Linked DNA regions of Roseateles amylovorans. Each later gene encodes a partner of the first gene's protein in a complex. Links are inferred from orthologs where the notes say so. Each region holds a gene or a part of one and is shown in the gene's direction. Other genes may lie near its edges.

Region 1 (7,779 bases):
ACTGCGCGCCATGCATGCGTCCCCCCCCTTCACCAGCCTGCCACGCCCTGACGATGAGCCCTGGCTGCAACAGGCCTTGGCCCTCGCGGAACAGGCGATCGGCCTGACCGATCCGAATCCGCGCGTCGGCTGCGTGATCGTCAGCACCGATGGCCGACTGCTCGGCCAGGGCCATACCCAAGCCGCGGGTCAGGCCCACGCCGAAGTCATGGCCTTGCGCGATGCCCAAGAACAAGGCGCAGATGTTCGCGGTGCCACGGCTTACGTCACGCTGGAACCCTGTGCCCATCACGGCCGCACCCCGCCCTGCTGTGATGCCCTGATCGCGGCAGGCATCGCCCGGGTGGTCAGCGCACTGGGCGACCCCAATCCGCTGGTCGCCGGCCAGGGCCTCGCGCGGCTGCATGCCGCCGGTGTCCGCGCCGAGCTGCTGCCGGTGGCGCATCCCTTGGCCGTGGCGGCAAGTGAGCTCAACCTGGGTTTCCTGTCCAGGATGCAACGGGGCCGGCCGTTCGTGCGCATGAAGGTCGCCGCCTCGCTGGACGGTCGCACCGCGCTCGCCAACGGCGTCAGCAAATGGATCACCGGCCCGGCGGCTCGCCGTGACGGCCATGCGTGGCGCCGGCGCGCCGGTGCGGTGTTGACCGGCATCGGCACCGCCCGCGAGGACGATCCCCGGATGGATGTCCGCGAGGTCCAGACCGCCAGGCAGCCGCAGCGGGTACTGATCGACTCCCGTCTGGAGCTCTCACCCCAGGCCCGGCTCCTGCAGCCGCCGGGCCAGTTGCTGATCTATCACGCCCTGCCCGATCCCGGCCCGAGGGGCGCCATCCTGGCCGCGCACGGCGCCGAACTGGTGGCCACGCCCGGCGCCGATGACAAGCCCGGCAAGGTCGACCTGGCGGTGGCCATTCGCGACCTGGGACAGCGCGGCATCAACGAACTGCACATCGAAGCCGGCTACAAGCTCAACGGCTCGCTGCTGCGCGCCGGCCTGGTCGATGAATTGCTGCTTTACGTGGCCCCGCTGCTGATGGGCGACGGACGCGGCATGGTGGATCTCGGTGCGCTGACCGCCCTGGAAGCCGCCCCCCGCTTCACGCTGCTGGACAGCACGGTGCTGGAGGGCGATCTGCGGCTGCGCCTGCGGCCCGCCGGCAGCAGCCCGCCTCTCTAGTCGCGAGGTCCACACAGCCTCAGCGCTCATCACCCCACCGAATTCAGCCGGGCCTGTCTGCCATCGAACCCATCAAGCGCAGAGTCCCGGCCCAGTGACTCCGCCCTAATCCCCGCAGCCCTTGCCCGGCCCCTACCCGCCTACAATCCCGCCCATGCCTATTTCTCCGATTCCTGAGCTGGTCGCCGAACTGGCGGCCGGCCGCATGGTCATCCTGGTCGACGAAGAAGACCGCGAGAACGAGGGTGACCTCGTCCTGGCCGCGGACCACGTCACCCCTGAAGCCATCAACTTCATGGCCAAGTACGGCCGTGGCCTGATCTGCCTGACGCTCACCCGCGACCGCTGCGAGCAACTGCAGCTGCCGCCGATGGCCACGCGCAACGGCACCAAGCACGGCACCGCCTTCACCGTCTCGATCGAAGCGGCCACCGGCGTGACCACTGGCATTTCCGCCGCCGACCGTGCCCGCACCGTCCAGGCCGCCGTCGCCAAGGGCGCCGTGCCGACCGACCTGGTCCAGCCGGGCCATATCTTCCCGCTGCAAGCCCAGGACGGCGGCGTGCTGATGCGCGCCGGCCATACCGAAGCCGGCTGCGACCTGTCGCGCATGGCCGGCCTGTCGCCCGCCGGCGTGATCTGCGAGATCATGAACGACGACGGCACCATGGCCCGTCTGCCCGATCTGGAAGTCTTCGCCGAGCAGCACGGCCTGAAGATCGGCACGATTGCCGACCTGATCGAGTACCGCAGCCGCAACGAATCGATCGTCCAGCGCATCGCCCAGCGTCCGCTGGAGACCCGCCAGGGCGCCTTCGACTGCCATGTCTTCCGCGACCGCACCGGCAATGTGCACATGGCGCTGGTGCTGGGTCAATGGACACCGGACAGCGAAGTGCTGGTCCGCGTGCATGAGCCGTTCTCCGCGCTGGACCTGCTCGAAGCCGGCCGCTGCGGTCACTCATGGCCCCTGCCTGAGGCCCTAGCGGCCCTCCAGCGTGAGGGTCGAGGCGTGGCGGTGCTGCTGAACTGCGGCGAGGAATCCGATGCCCTGCTCGACCGGCTCAAGGGCCATGACGAGGCCGACAAGCGTCCGACCATGGACCTGCGCACCTACGGCGTTGGTGCCCAGATCCTGCGCGAACTCGGCGTGCAGAAGATGAAGCTGCTCGGCAGCCCCCGCCGCATGCCCAGCATGACCGGCTTCGGGCTCGAGGTGACCGGCTTCGAAGCCGCCCAGAACTGCTGAACCGGCGAGGACCGCATGCAAGGATCTGACAAAGGCCAGACGGCCCCCCTGAACGGTCGCGGACTGCGTATCGGCATCGTCCAGGCCCGTTTCAACGACACCCTCACCGGCGCGCTGGCCAAGGCTTGCCTGGCCGAGCTGGCACGCCTTGGCGTGTCGAGCGACGACATCCGCCATGTGACGGTGCCAGGCGCCCTGGAAGTGCCGGTGGCGCTGCAGGCGATGGCCAAGAGCCAACGCTTCGACGCACTGGTGGCGCTCGGCTGCATCATTCGCGGCGAAACCTACCATTTCGAATTGGTGGCCAATGAGAGCGGCGCCGGTGTGACCCGGCTGTCCCTCGACCACGGTGTGCCCATTGCCAATGCCATCCTGACCGTGGAAAACGACGCCCAAGCCTGGGCCCGCGCCGACGAAAAAGGCCGCGACGCCGGAACGGTCGCCGTGGAAATGGCGCTGCTGCTGAAAGAACTCAAGTGACGACCAAGGACACCCCCCACGACAACGGCGGCCCAGCCGCCGGCAAGCCGGCCACCTCTGCGGGTGCCAAACCGGGTGACAAACGCGCGCCGGTCAAGTCGGCGCGCCGCCGCGCCCGCGAGCATGCCCTGCAAGGCATCTATCAATGGCTGCTGACCGGTGACGAGCTCGCTGTGATCGATGCCCACACCCGTGAGCAGGAAGGCTTCGAAAAGAGTGACCGCAACCTCTACGACAAGGTGTTCTACGGCGCCGTCGAGGATGCCGCCGATCTGGACGCGGTGCTGGCCCGCCATGCGGACCGGAAGACCACCGAGCTGTCGCCCATCGAGCATGCGATCCTGATGATCGGCGCGTTCGAGCTCAAGCACAGCATCGACGTGCCCTACAAGGTCGCGATCAACGAGGCCGTGGAACTGGCCAAGTCCTTCGGCGGGACTGACGGCCACAAGTACGTCAATGGCGTGCTGGACCGCGCCGCGGCGGACCTGCGTCCGGTCGAGGTCAAAGCCGCTCGCGGCTGAAGATTTGATCGGACAGGGCCAGCCTTGCTTGACCGGATCAGCAGGATTGACCGGATGAGCCGGATTGGCCGGATTGACCCGCTCGACCGGCTGGACCCGTTTCACCGGCTTGACCCGCTCGGCACGGATCGGCATCGTTGGCGGGGTTGAACCGGCCTGACCTGGCCGGAAGCGGGCCGGAAGCGAGCCGGTTCAGCAATCCGGTTCAGCAATCCGGTTGATGCAGCCGATCCATCCAGCCGATTCCGAGCCGACACCGGACCCCCGCGCGGACCACCGCCACATTCGTCACGACCCCAGCCAGTCCCACATGTTGGCCAAGAAGGAGACCTCGATGAAGCTCGCCGCCCGCCTGCAGGAAATCGAACCCTTCTATGTCATGGAATGCGCCAAGCGGGCCGATGAGATCGCCCGTTCGGCGGTGTGTGACCCGGCCCGTGGCGGCCGGCACATGATCTACCTGAACATCGGCGAGCCCGATTTCGGCGCCAGCGCGGCGGTGCGGGAGGCCGCGGCGCGTTTCACCGCCGCCGGGCGCGTGCCCTACACCCAGGCCACCGGCCTGATTGCGTTGCGCCAGCGTCTGTCCGACTGGTATCGCAACACGCAGAACCTGCCGATCGATCCGTCCCGCATCGTCATCACCGCCGGGGCCTCGGCTGCGTTGCAGTTGGCTTGCCTGGCCCTGTTCGAAGCCGGTGATGAGGTCCTGATGCCGGACCCGAGCTATCCCTGCAATCGCCACTTCGTCGCGGCGGTGGACGCCACACCGCGCCTGTTGCCCTCCAGCGCCGAGCAGCGCTTCCAGCTGTCGCTGGATCAGTTGCAGGCGCACTGGACCGCCCACAGCCGCGCGGTGCTGCTGGCCTCGCCCAGCAACCCCACCGGCACCTCGATCGCACCGGACGAACTCGCCCGCATCCATGCCTTCGTGCGGGAACGCGGCGGCGTGACCCTCGTCGACGAGATCTACCAGGCCATCAGCTACGACGACCGCTATCGGCGCAGCGCACTGGCGCTGGGCGACGACGTCATCTCCATCAACAGCTTTTCCAAATACTTCGGCATGACCGGCTGGCGGCTGGGCTGGCTGGTGCTGCCGCCGTCGATGATGTCGGCGGTCGAGAAGCTGGCGCAGAACCTCTACATCTGTCCCTCGACCATTGCTCAGCAAGCGGCCCTGGCCTGCTTCGAGCCCGAGTCGCTGGCCGAATACGAACGTCGTCGCCATGAGCTGCGCCAACGTCGCGACATGGTGGTCCCGGCGCTGCAAGCGATGGGCCTGCCGGTGCCGGTCGTGCCCGACGGCGCCTTCTATGTCTGGGCCGATGCGTCGGCGTCAGGCACCGGACTGTCGAGCTGGGACCTCTGCATGGACCTGATGCAGCAGGCGCAGGTGGCGCTGACCCCGGGGCGTGACTTCGGTCCGGCCTTCGGCGAACGCTTCCTGAGACTGTCCTTCTCCAGCAGCACCGAGGATCTGCGAGACGCGCTGGCGCGCATCCGGGTGCGGCTGGACCAGCTGCGCCATTGACCCGCAAGGCCCGCATGCCCAGCACCGCCCTCGCCCCGTTGTCCTCGCTCACTGGCACGCTGCCCGCGTTCCAGCATGAGCTGCGCGTCTATTGGGAGGACACCGATGCCGGTGGCGTCGTGTTCTATGCCAACTACCTGAAGTTCATGGAACGTGCCCGCACCGAATGGCTGCGCGGCCTGGGCTTCGAGCAGGAAGCCATGCGGCGTGACGAAGGCCTGATCTTCGTCGTCAGCGACACCGCCTTGCGCTACCTGGCACCCGCGCGCCTGGATGACTGGCTGCGCGTCACCGTCCATCCCACCGACATCGGTCGGGCCAGCCTGACCATCGACCAGCAGGTCTGGCGGGGTGAGCTGCTGTTGACCGAAGGGCGCATCCGCATCGGCTGCGTGGATGCGGGCAGCCTCAAGCCCACCCGGATCCCGGCACGTATCCTGCAGGCCTTGCAGGCCTGACCACCTGGCCCAGCGCCGGCACACAAATGCACCGCGGAAACATCGCAGAAGCACAACCGACGCCCATGGGGGCGGCACTTGACCCATACTCGCCCCCGCGCGCGGCAAAGCCCACGGCCAAGGCTGCAGCACCGACAGCCGGGAGCATCCGTTGCCCTGCGCTTGGCGCTGTCCTGAAATCCCTGTGAATCCCGCCCGATCCTGTCTGATCCTGTAGATCACCTTGAATCCATGAACCAAGACCTCTCCATCATCTCCCTGATCGCGCATGCCAGCCTGACGGTGCAGCTCGTGATCGCCGCTTTGTTGCTGGTCTCGCTGGCCAGTTGGAGCGTGATCTTCAGCAAGCTGATCGCGCTGGGCCGCATCAAGGCACGCAACGAGTCCTTCGAGCATGAGTTCTGGTCCGGCAAGAACCTCAACGACCTGTTCAACAGCGTCTCCAACCGCACCGACGGCGCGCCGCTGGAACGCATCTTCGCCTCCGGCATGCGGGAGTTCCTGAAGCTGCGCGAGAAGCGGGTCACCGAACCCAACGGCCTGCTGGACGGCGCCCGCCGCGCCATGCGCGCCAGCTATCAGCGCGAGCTCGATGCGATGGAATCGCATCTCTCGTTCCTGGCCTCGGTCGGTTCGGTGTCGCCCTATGTCGGGCTGTTCGGCACCATCTGGGGCATCATGCATGCCTTCGTCGGCCTGTCCAACCTGACCCAGGTCACCCTGGCCACGGTGGCGCCTGGCATCGCCGAAGCCCTGGTGGCGACGGCCATCGGCCTGTTCGCGGCGATTCCGGCGGTGCTGGCCTACAACCGCTTTGCCCGCCAGATCGACCGCAATGCCATCACGCTGGAGACCTTCATCGAAGAGTTCTCCAACATCCTTCAGCGCAACGCCGGCCAACCCGCGCCGGCTGCGGCCCGCTGATCGACCGCCACGGAGAGCGACGCCATGGCCGCCCTATCTTCCCGCAGCGGTTCGCGCCGCCGCACCATGAACGAGATCAACATGGTGCCCTTCATCGACGTGATGCTGGTGCTGCTGATCATCTTCATGGTCAGCGCCCCGCTGATCACCACCGGCGTGGTGGACCTGCCCAGCGTGGGCCAAAGCCGCCAGCAGCCCACCCATGTGATCCAGGTGATCGTCGGCAAGGACGAGACGCTCAAGCTCAAGCTCGACGGTGAACAGGATCCGCAACCGGTGCCGCTCAAGGCACTGGCCGCGCGGGTCAAGGATGCGCAGGCCGGCGATGCCAACACGCCGGTGGTCATTTCCGCCGACCGCAACGTCAAGTACGAAGCGGTGGTCAAGGCCATGGATGTGCTGCAGCGTGCCGGCATCCAGCGGGTCGGGCTGTCGGTGAAGAACGGTGCGGCAGACAACTGACCGATGTCGACAAGCACCCTGCGATGAACATCCTGCGATGAGCACCCTGGTCTCCCGATTCCATCCCGATCGCGACCCGCTTCGCCCGCCGCCCGCCCCGGGGCTGGGGCGTGGCTTCGGCTTTGCGGTCGTGGCCCACATCCTGTTGGTGGGCGCGTTGAGCTTTGGCGTCAACTGGCGCTCGGCCCCCACGCCGGCGCTGGAGGCGGAACTCTGGTCCGCCATCCCCCAGGCCGCCGCCCCCAAGGAACAACTTCCGCCGGAAACACCGGTCGAACCCAAGCCCAAGCCCGAGCCGCCGAAGCCGCAGGAGCCCACCCGCGAAGAGATCCAGGCCCAGCGCGACGCGGAGATCGCCATCGCCAAGGCCAAGGAGCGCAAGCAGCGCGAGGATCAGGAACTGCGCGACGCCGAAGAGAAAAAGCGCAAGCTCGAGCAGCAGAAGAAGGACGAGGCCGACAAGAAGGAACGCGACCGCAAGGACGCCGAGCGCAAGCAGGACCAGGCCAAGAAGGACGACGCGGCCAAGCAGGAGAAAGCCAAGCGCGACGCCGATGCCCTGCGCGAGAAACAGCGCCAGGAAAACCTGCAGCGCATCGCCGGCATGGCCGGTGCCACCGGGGCGCCCAATGCCACCGGATCGGCGCTGAAGAGTTCCGGCCCATCGGCCAACTATGCCGGCCGCATCAAGGCGCGGGTCCGTCCGAACATCGTCTACAACGATCCGGGCGGTGCCAGCAACCCGGAAGCGGAAGTGGAAGTGCGCGCGGCACCGGACGGCACCATCGTCTCCCGCAAGATCGTCAAGTCCAGCGGCCTGGAGGACTTCGACAACGCGGTCCTGCGCGCGCTGGACAAGACCGAGGTGCTGCCGCGGGACACCGACGGCACCGTGCCCCGGGTGATGATCATCACCTTCCGGCCGCGGGAGTAATGCCCCGACTCCGAGGGCAGGATCCGGAGCGAGCTTC
Region 2 (7,661 bases), 1.8 Mb from region 1 along the record:
GCATGGACATGTCCTACCCTGAGCATCGCTTCAACATCATTGACACCCCCGGGCACGTCGACTTCACCATTGAAGTCGAACGTTCCATGCGCGTGCTGGACGGCGCCTGCATGGTCTATTGCGCCGTGGGTGGTGTGCAGCCCCAGTCGGAAACCGTCTGGCGCCAAGCCAACAAGTACAAGGTGCCGCGTCTGGCCTTCGTGAACAAGATGGACCGCACGGGTGCCAACTTCTTCAAGGTCGTGGACCAGATGAAGACCCGCCTGAAGGCCAACCCCGTGCCCGTGGTCATCCCCATCGGCGCGGAGGAAAACTTCAAGGGCGTGGTGGACCTGTTCAAGATGAAGGCCATCATCTGGGACGAAGCTTCCCAGGGCATGAAGTTCACCTTCGAAGAGATTCCCGCTGACCTGGTCGAAGTGGCCCAGGAATGGCGGGAGAAGATGGTCGAGGCGGCTGCCGAGGCCACCGAAGAGCTGATGAACAAGTACCTCGAGACGGGCGACCTGACCGAGGAAGAAATCAAGCTCGCGATCCGCAAGCGCACCATCGCGACCGAGATCCAGCCGATGCTGTGCGGCACCGCGTTCAAGAACAAGGGTGTGCAGCGCATGCTGGACGCCGTGATCGACTTCCTGCCGTCGCCGCTGGACATCCCGCCGGTGGCTGGTACGGACGAAGATGATCAGCCGATCACCCGTCAACGTACGGACGACGAGAAGTTCTCGGCGCTAGCCTTCAAGCTGATGACTGACCCGTATGTCGGCCAACTGACCTTCGTGCGCGTTTATTCGGGCGTGCTGCAGTCGGGCGCTACCGTGTACAACCCGGTCCGCGGCAAGAAAGAGCGTATCGGCCGGATCCTGCAGATGCACGCCAACCAGCGTGAGGAAATCAAGGAAATTCTGGCTGGTGACATCGCGGCCTGCGTGGGTCTGAAGGACGTGACCACGGGCGAAACCCTGTGCGACCCTGACAGCATCATCACGCTGGAACGCATGGTGTTCCCGGAGCCGGTGATCTCGCAGGCTGTCGAGCCGAAGACCAAGGCCGACCAGGAAAAGATGGGTATCGCGCTGGGCCGTCTGGCTGCTGAGGATCCGTCGTTCCGCCTGCGTACCGATGAAGAGTCGGGCCAGACCATCATTTCCGGCATGGGCGAGCTCCACCTGGAAATCATCGTCGACCGCATGAAGCGCGAGTTTGGCGTGGAAGCCAACGTGGGCAAGCCGCAGGTTGCTTATCGCGAGACGATCCGCAAGTCGGTGTCCGACGTCGAAGGCAAGTTCGTGCGTCAGTCCGGTGGTAAGGGTCAGTACGGTCACGTCGTGTTCTCGATCGAGCCGCAAGAAGCCGGTAAGGGCTTCGAGTTCGTCGACGCCATCAAGGGCGGCGTGGTGCCTCGCGAGTTCATCCCCGCGGTCGAAAAGGGTGTGATCGACAGCCTGCCGAACGGCGTGCTGGCCGGCTACCCGGTGGTGGACGTGAAGGTCACGCTGACCTTCGGTTCGTACCACGATGTGGACTCGAACGAAAACGCGTTCAAGATGGCCGCCTCGATGGGCTTCAAGGAAGCTTGCCGTCGCGCCAGCCCCGTGATCCTCGAGCCGATGATGGCCGTGGAAGTCGAGACGCCGGAAGACTATGCTGGTACGGTGATGGGTGACCTGTCCAGCCGTCGCGGCATGGTGCAGGGCATGGACGACATGGTCGGTGGTGGCAAGATCATCAAGGCAGAGGTTCCTCTGTCCGAGATGTTCGGCTACTCGACCTCGCTGCGTTCGGCCACGCAAGGCCGTGCGACGTACACGATGGAGTTCAAGCACTACAGCGAAGCTCCAAAGAACGTCGCCGACGCGATCGTCACTGCTCGCGCGAAGTGATGAGTTTGAGCTGGTGCCCCCGGGCGCCGGCTCTTTTCGTTCTTTGATTTCCAGATTCGTCTTCGCAGAGGCTCTCCCGGTTGCCAGTCGCCGGGGTCCAAGGGCACTGCGGAAACGCTAAACCAACAGACTGGCGAATGCTCTTTCTTGGAGATTTGAAATGGCAAAAGGCAAGTTTGAACGGACCAAGCCGCACGTGAACGTGGGCACGATTGGTCACGTTGACCATGGCAAGACCACGCTGACGGCTGCGATCGCGACCGTGCTGGCTGCGAAGTTCGGCGGCGAAGCGAAGGCCTACGACCAGATCGATGCGGCCCCGGAAGAAAAGGCGCGCGGCATCACGATCAATACCGCACACGTGGAATACGAGACGGCCAACCGCCACTACGCCCACGTGGACTGCCCCGGACACGCTGACTATGTGAAGAACATGATCACCGGTGCGGCGCAGATGGACGGCGCGATCCTGGTGTGCTCGGCCGCTGACGGCCCGATGCCCCAGACCCGCGAGCACATCCTGCTGGCACGTCAGGTCGGTGTGAAGTACATCATCGTCTTCCTGAACAAGTGCGACATGGTGGACGACGCCGAGCTGCTGGAGCTGGTGGAAATGGAAGTCCGCGAGCTGCTGAGCAAGTACGACTTCCCTGGCGACGACACCCCGATCATCAAGGGTTCGGCCAAGCTGGCGCTGGAAGGCGACAAGGGCGAGCTGGGCGAAGGCGCGATCATGGCGCTGGCCGATGCGCTGGACTCGTACATCCCCACGCCTGAGCGTGCTGTGGACGGCGCGTTCCTGCTGCCGGTGGAAGACGTGTTCTCGATCTCTGGTCGTGGCACCGTGGTGACCGGTCGCGTCGAGCGCGGCATCATCAAGGTCGGCGAAGAAATCGAAATCGTCGGCATCCGCGATGTTCAGAAGACCACCGTGACCGGCGTGGAAATGTTCCGCAAGCTGCTGGACCAAGGTCAAGCGGGCGACAACGTGGGCATCCTGCTGCGCGGCACCAAGCGTGAAGACGTCGAGCGCGGCCAAGTGCTGGCCAAGCCCGGCTCGATCAAGCCGCACACCCACTTCACTGCTGAGATCTATGTTCTGAGCAAGGAAGAAGGCGGCCGTCACACCCCGTTCTTCAACAACTACCGTCCCCAGTTCTACTTCCGTACCACGGACGTGACCGGTGCCGTGGAGCTGCCGAAGGACAAGGAAATGGTCATGCCTGGCGACAACGTCAGCATCACCGTGAAGCTGATCGCTCCGATCGCCATGGAAGAAGGTCTGCGCTTCGCTATCCGTGAAGGCGGTCGCACCGTCGGCTCGGGCGTCGTGGCCACCATCATCGAGTAATTTTTTTGCTGCACACCGCCGGATGCTCGGCGGGTCGTTAGCTCTGTTTGAGTTGACGCCTGTTGGGTCCCGGCGGCGCTTACAGCTGCCTCCGCAATGTCTTCGGCGTTGCGTCGCTCTTTGAAGGAAAAGTCATGTCTACCAAGCAAAAGATCCGCATTCGGCTCAAGGCCTTCGATTACAAGCTGATCGATCAATCGGCCCTGGAAATCGTGGACACCGCCAAGCGTACCGGCGCGATCGTCAAGGGCCCGGTGCCCTTGCCGACTCGCAAGGAACGTTTCGACATTCTGCGTTCGCCGCACGTCAATAAGACGTCGCGCGACCAGTTTGAAATTCGCACTCACCAGCGTCTGATGGACATCGTCGATCCGACCGACAAGACGGTGGACGCGCTGATGAAGCTGGACCTGCCGGCTGGTGTGGATGTCGAGATCAAGCTGCAGTAATGCGGTTTCACGGTGGCGCTGAGGCGTCATCGTTCGAAGTGGGGGCGAGCTCGCACTTCTTCAAAAGGCAGCCTTTGGGCTGCCTTTTTTCATGGCGATTTGAACGCTCGTGCAGGCTTGGCTTGCGGCGCGCGCAACGTTGGCGCTATACTCCGCAGCTTTTCCGCGCCAGGATTTCTTGGTGCGGCTTCGTCGCATCGTGCGGATGCAAGTGTCGGGGCCTTTACCTCTGCGCTTGTAGATCAGCGATGCTTGTCAGCCCGGCCAACCGATGTCGGGTGTGTGAAATGACTGTCGACCGCTGCAGTGGTGTCTCCATTGCGTGTTCGGAAGTCAGGAGAAAACCATGAGTCTTAGCAAACGCCGCCTCGGCTTGCTGGGCCGCAAGGTGGGCATGATGCGCGTGTTTACGGCGGACGGTGATACCGTGCCCGTGACCGTGCTGGATGTGTCCAACAACCGCGTCACCCAGATCAAGACCGACGAAAACGACGGCTACAGCGCCATCCAAGTGACCTACGGTGCCCGCAAGGCCTCCCGCGTCACCAAGCCTGAAGCGGGTCACCTCGCGAAGGCTGGCGTCGAAGCCGGCGAAATCCTCCAAGAATTCCGCGTTGAGTCGGATGTTGCCGCCGAATACAAGGCCGGCGCGCAAGTTCCGGTCACGCTGTTCGCTGCTGGCCAGAAGGTCGATGTGCAAGGCACCTCGATCGGTAAGGGCTTCACCGGCACCATCAAGCGCCACAACTTCGGTTCGCAGCGCGCTTCGCACGGTAACAGCCGTTCGCACAACGTTCCTGGCTCCATCTCGATGGCGCAGGATCCCGGTCGTGTGTTCCCTGGCAAGAAGATGTCGGGCCACCTCGGCGACGTCACCGTGACCGTTCAAAACCTGGACGTCGTTCGCATTGACGAAGCCCGCCAGCTGGTTCTGGTTCGTGGTGCCGTTCCTGGCGCACGTGATGGATTCGTCGTGATCCGTCCGGCCGTCAAGGTCAAGGTCAAGAAGGGAGCCAACTGATGCAACTCGAGCTCCTGAATGAGCAGGGTCAGGCCACGTCCAAGGTGGACGCTCCTGACACCATTTTTGCTCGTGACTACAACGAAGCCCTGGTGCACCAGGTGGTCGTGGCCTTCCAGGCCAACGCTCGCCAAGGCACTCGCGCCCAACTGACACGTGCTGAAGTTCGTCACTCGACGAAAAAGCCGTTCCGTCAGAAGGGTACTGGCAACGCGCGTGCTGGTATGACCTCCTCGCCGCTGTGGCGTGGGGGCGGTCGCATCTTCCCGAACAAGCCTGACGAGAACTTCTCGCACAAGCTGAACAAGAAGATGTACCGCGCTGGCATGGCTGCGATCCTGTCGCAACTCGCTCGCGAAGGTCGTCTGGCTGTGGTGGATTCGATCTCGATCGAAGCCCCGAAGACCAAGCTGCTGGCTGCCAAGCTCAAGGGCATGGGTCTGGATCACGTGATGGTGATCTCCGATCAAGTGGATGACAACCTGCTGCTGGCCTCGCGCAACCTGCCGAACGTGCTGGTTGTGGAGCCGCGCTACGTCGATCCGCTGTCGCTGGTCTTCTACAAGAAGGTCCTGGTGACGAAGGCCGCGATCGAGCAATTGAAGGAGATGCTGGCATGAGCGCGCCCAAGTTTGCTGAAGGCCGTCTGGCCAAGGTGCTGCTCGCTCCGATCGTGTCCGAAAAGGCCACGATGGCTGGCGAAAAGCACAACCAAGTCCTGTTCAAGGTGCTGCGCGACGCAACGAAGCCGGAGATCAAGGCCGCTGTTGAACTGATGTTCAAGGTCGAGGTCGAGGCCATCAACGTTGTGAACGTGAAGGGCAAGGCCAAGCGCTTTGGTGGCCGTCTGGGCCGTCGCGACCACGTCAAGAAGGCGTACGTGTCGTTGAAGGCGGGCCAAGAGCTCAACTTCTCCGGGGAGGCTGCGTAATGGCCGTCGTTAAAGTCAAGCCTACTTCGCCTGGCCGTCGTGGCGTGGTGAAGGTGGTGCATAAGCACCTGCACAAAGGCGCTCCCGAGGCTTCGCTGCTCGAGCCGCAGAAGCAAAAGTCTGGCCGTAACAACAACGGTCACATCACGATGCGCCACAAGGGCGGTGGTCACAAGCACCACTACCGCGTGGTGGACTTCCGTCGCAACAAGGATGGCATCCCGGCGAAGGTTGAGCGCATTGAATACGACCCGAACCGTACGGCTCACATCGCGCTGGTGTGCTATGCCGACGGCGAGCGTCGCTACATCATCGCGCCGCGCAACCTGGAAGTGGGTTCGTCCATCGTGAGCGGTGCTGAGGCTCCGATCAAGGTCGGCAACACGCTGCCTATCCGCAACATCCCGGTGGGTTCGACGATCCACTGCGTGGAAATGCTGCCAGGCAAGGGTGCACAGATCGCTCGTTCCGCTGGCGCCTCCGTGGTGCTGATGGCGCGTGACGGTTCCTACGCACAGCTGCGTTTGCGCTCTGGCGAAGTCCGCCGCATCCACATCGATTGCCGCGCCACCATTGGTGAAGTGAGCAACGAAGAGCATAGCCTGCGTCAATACGGCAAGGCCGGCGCCATCCGCTGGAAGGGCATCCGCCCGACCGTGCGTGGTACCGCCATGAACCCGGTCGACCACCCGCACGGTGGTGGTGAGGGTCGTACGGGTGAAGGTCAGGTGCCTGTGTCGCCGTGGAACACCCTGACGAAGGGCTACCGTACTCGTAACAACAAGCGCACGCAGACTTTCATCGTCTCGCGTCGCAAGAAGTAAGGGGTAGACCAACATGGCTCGTTCCCTCAAAAAGGGTCCCTTCGTGGACCACCACCTGATGGCCAAGGTCGATAAGGCTGTTGCCATCAAGGACAAGAAGCCCATCAAGACCTGGTCGCGTCGCTCGACGATCCTGCCCGAGTTCATCGGTCTGACGATCGCCGTGCACAACGGCAAGCAGCACGTGCCGGTTTATGTGTCTGACCAAATGGTCGGCCACAAGCTGGGTGAATTCGCACTGACCCGCACCTTCAAAGGCCACCCGGCCGACAAGAAGGCCGGGAAGAAGTAAGGATGCCGACGATGGAAACCAAAGCAATCGTTCGTGGCGTTCGCCTTTCGTGTGACAAGGGTCGCCTGGTGGCTGACCTGATCCGCGGCAAGAAGGTGGACCAGGCGCTGAACATCCTGGAATTCACCCAGAAGAAGGCCTCGCTGATCATCAAGAAGGCGCTGGAATCGGCTATTGCCAATGCTGAGCACAACGACGGTGCCGACATTGACGAGCTGAAGGTCACTTCGATCTATGTGGAGCAAGGCACCACGCTGAAGCGTTTCTCGGCCCGTGCAAAGGGTCGTGGCAATCGCATCAGCAAGCCGACCTGCCACATCTTCGTGACCGTCGGCAACTGAGGCTGAAGGAAGACTATGGGACAGAAAATTCATCCGACTGGCTTCCGCCTGCCCGTCACCCGTAATTGGGCGTCGCGCTGGTACGCGAACAACCAGAACTTCGCCACGATGCTGGCCGAAGATCTGCAAGTTCGCGAGTTCCTGAAGGCCAAGCTGAAGAACGCCGCCGTTTCTCGCATTCTGATCGAGCGTCCCGCCAAGAACGCACGCATCACGATCTTCTCGGCTCGTCCGGGCGTCGTGATCGGCAAGAAGGGCGAAGACATCGAAAACCTGAAGGCCGAGCTGACCAAGCGTCTGGGCGTGCCGGTGGCCGTGAACATCGAAGAAGTGCGCAAGCCTGAAATCGATGCTCAGCTAATCGCCGACTCGATCACCCAGCAGCTGGAAAAGCGCATCATGTTCCGCCGCGCCATGAAGCGCGCGATGCAGAACGCGATGCGCCTGGGCGCCCAGGGCATCAAGATCATGTCTGCCGGCCGTCTGAACGGCATCGAAATCGCTCGCACCGAGTGGTATCGCGAAGGTCGTGTGCCGCTGCACACCCTGAAGGCTGACATCGACTATGG

Evidence for each region.
Region 2: the proteins of nusB (region 1) and rpsJ are in contact, whole or in part, in a solved structure (PDB 3D3B), measured with the Escherichia coli proteins. The link is inferred for Roseateles amylovorans from one-to-one orthologs.

What each region holds. Positions count from the first base shown.
Region 1 is NZ_CP104562.2:2,500,976-2,508,754, reverse strand. The notes cover bases 1,746-4,666. They hold nusB (transcription antitermination factor NusB), read left to right. Parts: upstream 1,746-2,902; coding sequence 2,903-3,430; downstream 3,431-4,666. Other genes in these bases: N4261_RS10640 (pyridoxal phosphate-dependent aminotransferase), read left to right, coding at 3,765-4,666; ribH (6,7-dimethyl-8-ribityllumazine synthase), read left to right, coding at 2,442-2,906; ribBA (bifunctional 3,4-dihydroxy-2-butanone-4-phosphate synthase/GTP cyclohydrolase II), read left to right, coding at 1,746-2,426. In the rest of the region: bifunctional diaminohydroxyphosphoribosylaminopyrimidine deaminase/5-amino-6-(5-phosphoribosylamino)uracil reductase RibD, read left to right, coding at 11-1,177; more of ribBA, read left to right, coding at 1,332-1,745; more of N4261_RS10640, read left to right, coding at 4,667-4,964; ybgC (tol-pal system-associated acyl-CoA thioesterase), read left to right, coding at 5,024-5,422; protein TolQ, read left to right, coding at 5,654-6,346; protein TolR, read left to right, coding at 6,371-6,808; cell envelope integrity protein TolA, read left to right, coding at 6,846-7,742. UniProt on the Escherichia coli protein: Part of the processive rRNA transcription and antitermination complex (rrnTAC). The complex forms an RNA-chaperone ring around the RNA exit tunnel of RNA polymerase (RNAP).
Region 2 is NZ_CP104562.2:705,447-713,107, forward strand. The notes cover bases 2,223-5,025. They hold rpsJ (30S ribosomal protein S10), read left to right. Parts: upstream 2,223-3,368; coding sequence 3,369-3,683; downstream 3,684-5,025. Other genes in these bases: tuf (elongation factor Tu), read left to right, coding at 2,223-3,234; rplC (50S ribosomal protein L3), read left to right, coding at 4,030-4,704; rplD (50S ribosomal protein L4), read left to right, coding at 4,704-5,025. Also shown: fusA (elongation factor G), read left to right, coding at 1-1,883; more of tuf, read left to right, coding at 2,044-2,222; more of rplD, read left to right, coding at 5,026-5,324; rplW (50S ribosomal protein L23), read left to right, coding at 5,321-5,635; rplB (50S ribosomal protein L2), read left to right, coding at 5,635-6,459; rpsS (30S ribosomal protein S19), read left to right, coding at 6,473-6,751; rplV (50S ribosomal protein L22), read left to right, coding at 6,763-7,092; rpsC (30S ribosomal protein S3), read left to right, coding at 7,108-7,661. UniProt on the Escherichia coli protein: Involved in the binding of tRNA to the ribosomes. Part of the processive rRNA transcription and antitermination complex (rrnTAC). The complex forms an RNA-chaperone ring around the RNA exit tunnel of RNA polymerase (RNAP).